DNA from 2 places in the Amycolatopsis sp. TNS106 genome. Region 1 is predicted to be linked to the other one. Evidence: riboswitches for the same ligand, from Rfam matches in the RefSeq annotation. Region 1 holds a riboswitch; the other holds the start of a gene.
The links. Region 1 has a riboswitch for S-adenosylmethionine ahead of thrC (threonine synthase). Riboswitches for the same ligand answer to the same signal wherever they lie in the genome.
Positions count from the first base shown of each region.

Region 2: linked by a shared signal. The riboswitch ahead of CVV72_RS00660 (aminotransferase class V-fold PLP-dependent enzyme) and the one ahead of thrC (threonine synthase) in region 1 are both predicted to bind S-adenosylmethionine.

Region 1 is NZ_CP024972.1:4,259,026-4,262,581, reverse strand. Features, by position in the region: gene CVV72_RS19150 (ComEC/Rec2 family competence protein) at 1-877, shown strand, start outside; gene thrC (threonine synthase) at 895-2,160, opposite strand; SAM riboswitch class I at 2,174-2,306, opposite strand; gene holA (DNA polymerase III subunit delta) at 2,442-3,425, shown strand; gene rpsT (30S ribosomal protein S20) at 3,477-3,556, opposite strand, start outside.
Region 2 is NZ_CP024972.1:130,297-133,852, forward strand. Features, by position in the region: gene CVV72_RS00650 (potassium/proton antiporter) at 1-358, shown strand, start outside; gene CVV72_RS00655 (M23 family metallopeptidase) at 490-1,173, shown strand; SAM riboswitch class IV at 1,302-1,416, shown strand; gene CVV72_RS00660 (aminotransferase class V-fold PLP-dependent enzyme) at 1,449-2,813, shown strand; gene CVV72_RS00665 (hypothetical protein) at 2,833-3,465, shown strand; gene lspA (signal peptidase II) at 3,490-3,556, shown strand, end outside.

The DNA of each region.
Region 1 (3,556 bases):
CCTCCTGGCGGTCGCGTTGGCCACCGGGCTGCTCGTCTTCGTACCGGTGCGGGTGCTGGCCCCGGCGTGGCCGCCGGCGTCGTGGAGTGCCGTCGCCTGCGACGTCGGGCAGGGTGATGCCGTCGTCCTCGCCACCGGCGAGCAAGGACGGGCCGTTCTGGTCGACACCGGGCCGGAACCGGGACCGGTCGACGAATGCCTGAGCAGGCTCGGCGTCGACCGGCTGCCGCTGATCGTGCTGAGTCATCTGCACGCAGACCACATCGGCGGCCTCGAATCCGTTTTCGAGGGCAGGTCGGTCGGTGCGGTCGCGGTGGGACCCGGCCGGGCGCCGGCCTGGGCGTGGCAGCAGGTCGCGGGCGAGACCGCGCGCCGCGGGATTCCCTTGCTGGAGCTGGAGATCGGGCAACGGCTGGACTGGCCGCGGTTGTCGCTGGACGTACTGGGGCCGCGGTACGTCACCAGCCGATCGGTCCGCGAACAGGACGGCACGGTGATCAACAACGGCTCCGTCGTCCTGCGCGCCGGGACCCCGGCGGGCCGGGTGCTGCTGACGGGCGACATCGAGCTTGCCGCGCAGGCCGACCTGATGGCCGAGGGTGCCGAACTGCGTGCCGAGATACTGAAGGTTCCGCACCACGGAAGCCGTTACACGGCACCGGATTTTCTCAACGCCGTCGCGCCGCGGGCGGCGTTGGTGAGCGTCGGCGCCGGAAACACCTACGGGCATCCGAACAAGTCCACTTTGGACAACCTGGTGGCCGTCGGCGCGTCGGTCGCCAGGACGGACACGGACGGCGACACAGCCGTCCTCGCCGACGCGCGAGGCCTCGCCCTGGTACGCCGGGGTGAGCCCCGCGGCCCGCCTCGTTCTTGAGACGGGCCGCCGGGAACTCAGATGCCCAGAGCTTCGCGGACCGCGTCGGCCGAGGCGCTGACGGTGGCCTTGGGGCCGATCTTGTCCTCGACGGCGTCGAGGGTCTTGAGGCCGTCACCGGTGATCAGCAGGACGATTTCCTCGTCCGGGTTGAGCTTGCCGGTCTCGATGAGCTTCTTGGCCGTCGCGACGGTGACGCCGCCGGCGGTCTCGGTGAAGATGCCCTCGGTACGGGCGAGCAGCCGGATGCCTTCGACGACCTCTTCGTCGGTGACGTCTTCGATCGCGCCACCGGTGCGGTTGACGACGTCGAGGACGTAGGGGCCGTCGGCCGGGTTCCCGATCGCCAGCGAGCGGGCGATCGTGTCCGGCTTGACCGGCTGGACGACGTCGTGCCCCGCGCGGAAGGCCGCCGAGACGGGGGAACAGCCGGTGGCCTGTGCGCCGAACACCTTGTACGGCGTCTCGTCGACGAGGCCGAGCTGCCCGAACTCACGGAAACCCTTGTCCACCTTGGTGAGCTGGGAACCGGAGGCGATCGGCACCACGATCTGGGACGGAAGCCGCCAGCCGAGCTGCTCGGCGACCTCGAAGGCCAGCGTCTTGGAGCCTTCCGAGTAGTAGGGCCGGACGTTCACATTGACGAACGCCCAGCTCTCCTGCTCGGCGGCGAGCTGGGTGGCGAGCCGGTTCACGTCGTCGTAGTTGCCGTCGACCGCGATCAGGTCACCGTCGTACACGGCGGTGGTCAGGATCTTGGCCCGTTCCAGGGTCTTCGGGATCAGCACGACCGACCGCCAGCCCGCACGGGCCGCCGCGGCGGCGACGGCGTTGGCCAGGTTGCCGGTCGAGGGACAGGCGAGCACGTCGAACCCGAACTCGCGAGCGGCGGCCAAAGCGACGGCGACCACGCGGTCCTTGAACGAGTGAGTGGGGTTGCCGGTGTCGTCCTTGACCCAGACCTTCTTGACGCCCAAGGCTTTGGCGAGCCTGTCGGCCTGGATGAGCCGGGTGGCGCCGGGTTCGGTGTTGGGGACCTCTTCGACGTTCGAGGGAACGGGAAGGAGTTTCTTGTAGCGCCAGATGTTCTTCGGTCCGGCTTCGATGTCCTCGCGGCGCACGCGGCCGAAGTCGTAGGCGACTTCGAGCGGCGAGAAGTCCTCGGCGGAAACGAATTCGGGGGCGAGCGGCTGCCGGTGTCCCTCTTCCTTCGACACCAGTTCGACGGCCGGTCCGAGATCCGGGGTCTTGGTGGTGGAGGTCGTGCCGAGGGTTGCGGTCATCGCGAGGTTCCTTTCCTCATCTGCCCCGCCATGGCGGGCCGGAATTGGCACCGTGTTCGTCAGCTATCCCGCGATCGCGGAATGACAGGCTGACGCCGGTTGCCGGGGCTTCATCGGGCCGTTCCCTCTGCCCCTCTGGATGAGCGGTATTCGATTGTCGGCACGCGTGTGATCGCGTCGCCTCGCCAACACCGTACGACATGAGGCTCAGGTGGGGCCACCGTGCCCGCTACACATCACCGGACAAAGCACACGAGAGGAGGAGTGGCAGGATCGTCACCGTGACGACGCAAGGTTCCGCCCCATCGCCGCTGGTCCTGGTTCTCGGTGAGGAAGAGCTGCTGATCGAACGGGCGGTCCGCAGCGCCTCGGACGCGGCCAAGGCGGCCGATCCGACGGCGGATCTCACCCGGATCCGGGTGTCGGACCTCACAGTCCCGGCGCTCGCGGAAATGGTCAGCCCCTCGCTGTTCGCCGAGGGCCGGGTGATCGTCCTCGAATCCGCGCACGACATCTCACAGGAGCTCGCGGACGGGGTGATGGCCTACGTCAAGGCGCCCGCCGACGGCATCGTGCTCGTCGTCGTGCACAGCGGTGGTGGCCGGAGCAAGGCCGCGAAGGGGCTCCCCGCTGCCTTGAAGAAGGCCGGTGCGGAGGTTGTCGAATGCCCGAAACTGACCAAGGCCGCTGAGCGGGAATCCTTTGTCCGCAACGAGGTCCGCCGCGTCGGCGGGAAGATCGACGGTGCGGCCGTGCTCGCGCTGATCGACGCGGTCGGCTCGGATCTGCGTGAACTGTCGTCGGCCGCGACCCAGCTGGTCGCGGACGCCGGCGGAACGGTCGACGAGCAGGCGGTCCGGCGCTACCACCGGGGCCGCGCCGACGTGAACGGGTTCGCCGTCGCGGAGAAGGCCGTCGCCGGTGACAAGGCCGCCGCGCTGGAGTCGCTGCGCTGGGCGATGCAGCTCGGCGTACCGCACGTGCTGGTCGCGGACGCCCTCGCCGACGCCGTCCGGACGATCGCGCGGGTGTCCGGCGCCGGTCGCGGGAACCCGAACCAGATGGCGGGTGAGCTGGGGATGCCGCCGTGGAAGGTGCGCAAGGCGCAGGGGCAGGCCCGCGGCTGGGGCCAGGACGGGCTCGCCACCGCGATGCGGGTGGTCGCCCGGCTGAACGCCGAGGTCAAGGGAGTCGCGGCCAACCCGGAGTACGCGCTGGAGCGCGCGGTCCTGGAGGTCGTCGACGCCCACGGCACGAGCCGCTGAAACGGCGAAGGGCCCCGGCGACTCGCGTCGCCGGGGCCCTTCGAAAGCCGATCAGAGAGAGTTCGCGCGCTTCGCCAGCGCGGACTTCTTGTTGGCGGCCTGGTTGGCGTGGAGAACGCCCTTGGTCACGG
Region 2 (3,556 bases), 4.1 Mb from region 1:
GCTGACCCCGCTCGCGAGAATCCTCGGGCTGGCCCGGCACGCCGAGGCGCACGAGATCGACGTCGACTCCGCGCCGCTCGACGAGATGGGTGCGGAACTGCTGCAGGTCCGGATCCACGCGGGATCGAAGATGCACGGCGTGTACCTGGCCGAACTGCGGCTGCCGGTGGGGGCGACGATCAGCCTCCTCGTCCGCGACGGCGCCGGCTTCACGCCGAACAAGAACACCAGGCTCCAGGAGCGCGACCAGTTACTCGTCGTGACCACCGCCGAAGTGCGTGACGCGGCCGAACGACGGCTTCGGGCCGTCGACCGCGCAGGCCGACTCGCCAGGTGGAAGGGCGAATCCGGCCAGTAGGTCACGAACCGCCACCAGCTGTTCGTCGGTTGATCTCAGAAACTTCTTCCCATTTGTACTCCTTTTGGATTACTTTTCCCGCAATCGACTCCATCGAATGGGTGAGTGTCACGGGGTAAGGAGTACGCAAGGTGACGAAACTTCCTGTGCGGTTCGCTGGTCTAGGGGTCACCGCCGCACTCGTCGGGGTGGTTCTCTCTGCTCCCGCCGCCTCCGCGGCCGGCGCCTTTCCCGCGTTCGGGCTGCCCTTCGACTCGGGCCAGTCGGTCTACTCGGCGGGGATCCACTCGGACAACGGCACCTCCGGCGTGAAGAACGCCATCGACTTCAGCCCCGGGGACAAGACCGTTCGCGCCCCGCTGGCGGGAACGGTCCGGATCCAGCACTGTTCCGGCGGCGACTGGGTGACCGTCGACCACGACGGTGGCCGGCGGACCGGGTACTACCACCTGGAGGGCATCGCGGTCACGGACGGCCAGAAGGTCGCCCCTGGCGACGCGCTCGGCCGGACCGGCAACGCGCTGCCCTGTGGTGGCAGCAGTACCGGCGCCCATGTGCACTTCACCCTGTGGACCCTGCCCGCGGCCGCCGCGCAGGGCGGAGACTCGCGCGACTTCGGGGTCGGCGCGGGCAACTGGAACGGCCTGTCCTACGACGAGGTCTCGACCAAGGTCGCCGAGGCCTACGGCGAAGCCGTCGACGGCAAGACCTTCGGCGGCTGGCGGTTCACCGCGGGCACCGATCAGTACTCCGGCACCGCGACCGAGGTCTCCTCCCGCTCGACCGTCCCGCTGCCCGGCCGATTCCGGGCCTGACCTGCCGTTGCCCGGCGCGGCGCGGCGCCGGGCAACGGTTCTTCCCGCTTGCGGAACACGTGAGCGGCGTCTCAAGATGCGGACGAGGGCTGGCTCGATCGCCCGCCCATCCGCTAACTTCGTCCGTAGGTCACGAGTGTCAGCGTCAAGCCCCGGCTAGCTGACCGGCAACCCTCCTTCCGCGGTGGGGTGCCCCGGGTGAGGACCTGGCTCGTCGCGTGGTGCGACGGGCAAGCGCGGGATCCTCGGCGGGTCCCCTGGCCCGGAGGATGACGATGACTCTCGCTCTCGAACGCACCAGCACCCCCGCTGAAGTCGCTGAAGACGTTGCCACGCACCAGATCCCGGCGGTCGCGTGCGCTGATCTCCGGGTTCCGCTGGTCACCGGCGGCGACATCGGTTACGCCAACCTCGATCACGCGGCGAGCGCCCCCTGTCTGGACAAGGTGCGTGCCGCGGTCGACGAATTCCTGCCCTGGTACGCCAGCGTGCACCGCGGCGCCGGCTTCGCTTCGCAGGTCTCGACCAAACTTTACGAGCGCACGCGCGGAATCCTGCGCGACTTCGTCGACGCGCGGTCGACCGACACCGTCGTGTTCACCCGCAACACCACCGATTCCTTCAACCTTCTCGCGCGCAGCCTGCCGAAACACACCTCGGTCGTCGTGTTCGACACCGAGCACCACGCCGCGCTGCTGCCGTGGAAGGGACCGAACGTCCGCCGGATCGAAACCCCTCGGACCCGCCTCGCCGCGGTGTCCGCTGTGGACGAAGCGCTCGCGGACTGCCCGCAGGGTCCGCGGCTGGTCGTGCTCACCGGCGCGTCCAATGTGACCGGGGAACTGTTGCCCGTCAAGGAGATCGCGGCCGTCGCGCGGCGGCACGGCGCCCGGATCGCGCTCGACGCGGCGCAGCTCGCGCCGCACCGGAAGATCTCGGTGCGCGAACTGGACGTCGATTATGTCGCGCTCTCGGGGCACAAGCTGTACGCGCCTTTCGGGGCGGGCGCGCTGATCGGCCGCGCCGACTGGCTGCGCGCGGCTCAGCCGTACCTCGCCGGTGGCGGCGCGACGAAGCTCGTCAACCGTGACTCCGAAAACCTCGGCGTGGTCTGGAATTCCGGTCCCGAGCGGCACGAAGCCGGTTCGCCCAACACCGTCGGCGTCTACGCGCTCGGTGTCGCCTGCGAAACCCTGGCCTCGAACTGGGACGGGATCGTCGCCCACGAGGAGGAATTGCTGGCGCGCCTGCGCCGCGGTCTCGCCGCCATCCCCGGATTCGCCGAACTGCGGCTGTTCGACGCGCCGGTCGACCGGGTCGGCACGCTCAGCTTCGTCGTCGACGGCTTCGACCCGGGCTGGCTCGCCGCGGTGCTGTCCGCGGAATACGGCATCGGCGTGCGAGACGGCGCGTTCTGCGCGCACGTGGCGACCAAGCGGCTGATCGCCGTGGCCGGTTCGACGGGTCAGCAGGCCGTGCGGGTCAGCCTCGGCCTCGGGAGCACCACCGAGCACGTGGACCGGATCGTCCTGGCGCTGCGCCAGATCGTGGCCCGCGGCGCGCGCTGGCAGTACGAGAAGCCGGAAGGCCGCTGGGTGCCGGAGAACGATCCGCGGGAGCTTCCCCCGTTCTGCGCCTGACCCACTACCCTCACCCCGTATGGGGAACGAGCGACCGCGTTACTGGTTTCCGCTGGCGTTGCTGGGATTCGCCCAGTTGCTGGTGGTGGCTTTCGGCGGGATGTGGTCCGGAGGATGGTTCGCCTACGCGCCCGCCGCTGGACGGCGGTTCCTGACCCAGGAGCTGTACGGGGTCGGTGAGGGCAGGTACGCGGGCTTGTACGGCGTCGAGATGAGCCGTGAGAACGCTGCCGCGCTGGATGCGTCGTTCGACATCGTCGGCCGGACCGACGGCTGGCTGTTCGCCGTCCTCGCGGTCTACCTCGGCACGGTGCTGTTCTACGCCATCCGGACGAAGGCCCTGCGCTGGTGGAAGGTCGCCGCGATCGCGCTCGGCGGGCTGGTCGGCATCGTGCTGGCGGATCTGGTCGGCTACTGGGAGCTCGATCTCGACGGCGACACCCGGAGCGCGATCCTGCTGACGCTCGGCCTGGCCGGGCTCGCGTGGCTGGAGCGCAGCGTCCTGGTCCTCGTCGTGGCCGCGGCGTTCGTGCTCTGCGCGGTCGTGTTCGCGCAAGGGCAGCTCGCGCTGGTGCTGTCGTCACTGGTCGTGCTCGCCGGGGCGTTCGCCGCCCTGCTGAGCAGGCCGAAGGCGGCCGCCGAGGAGTCCTGAACACGCTCAGTGGACAATGGGGCGGTGAGTACAGAGCCCGAAACGGCGCCACCGTCGCCACCGCTGCCCAAGAAGCGCGTCGCCGTGGTGT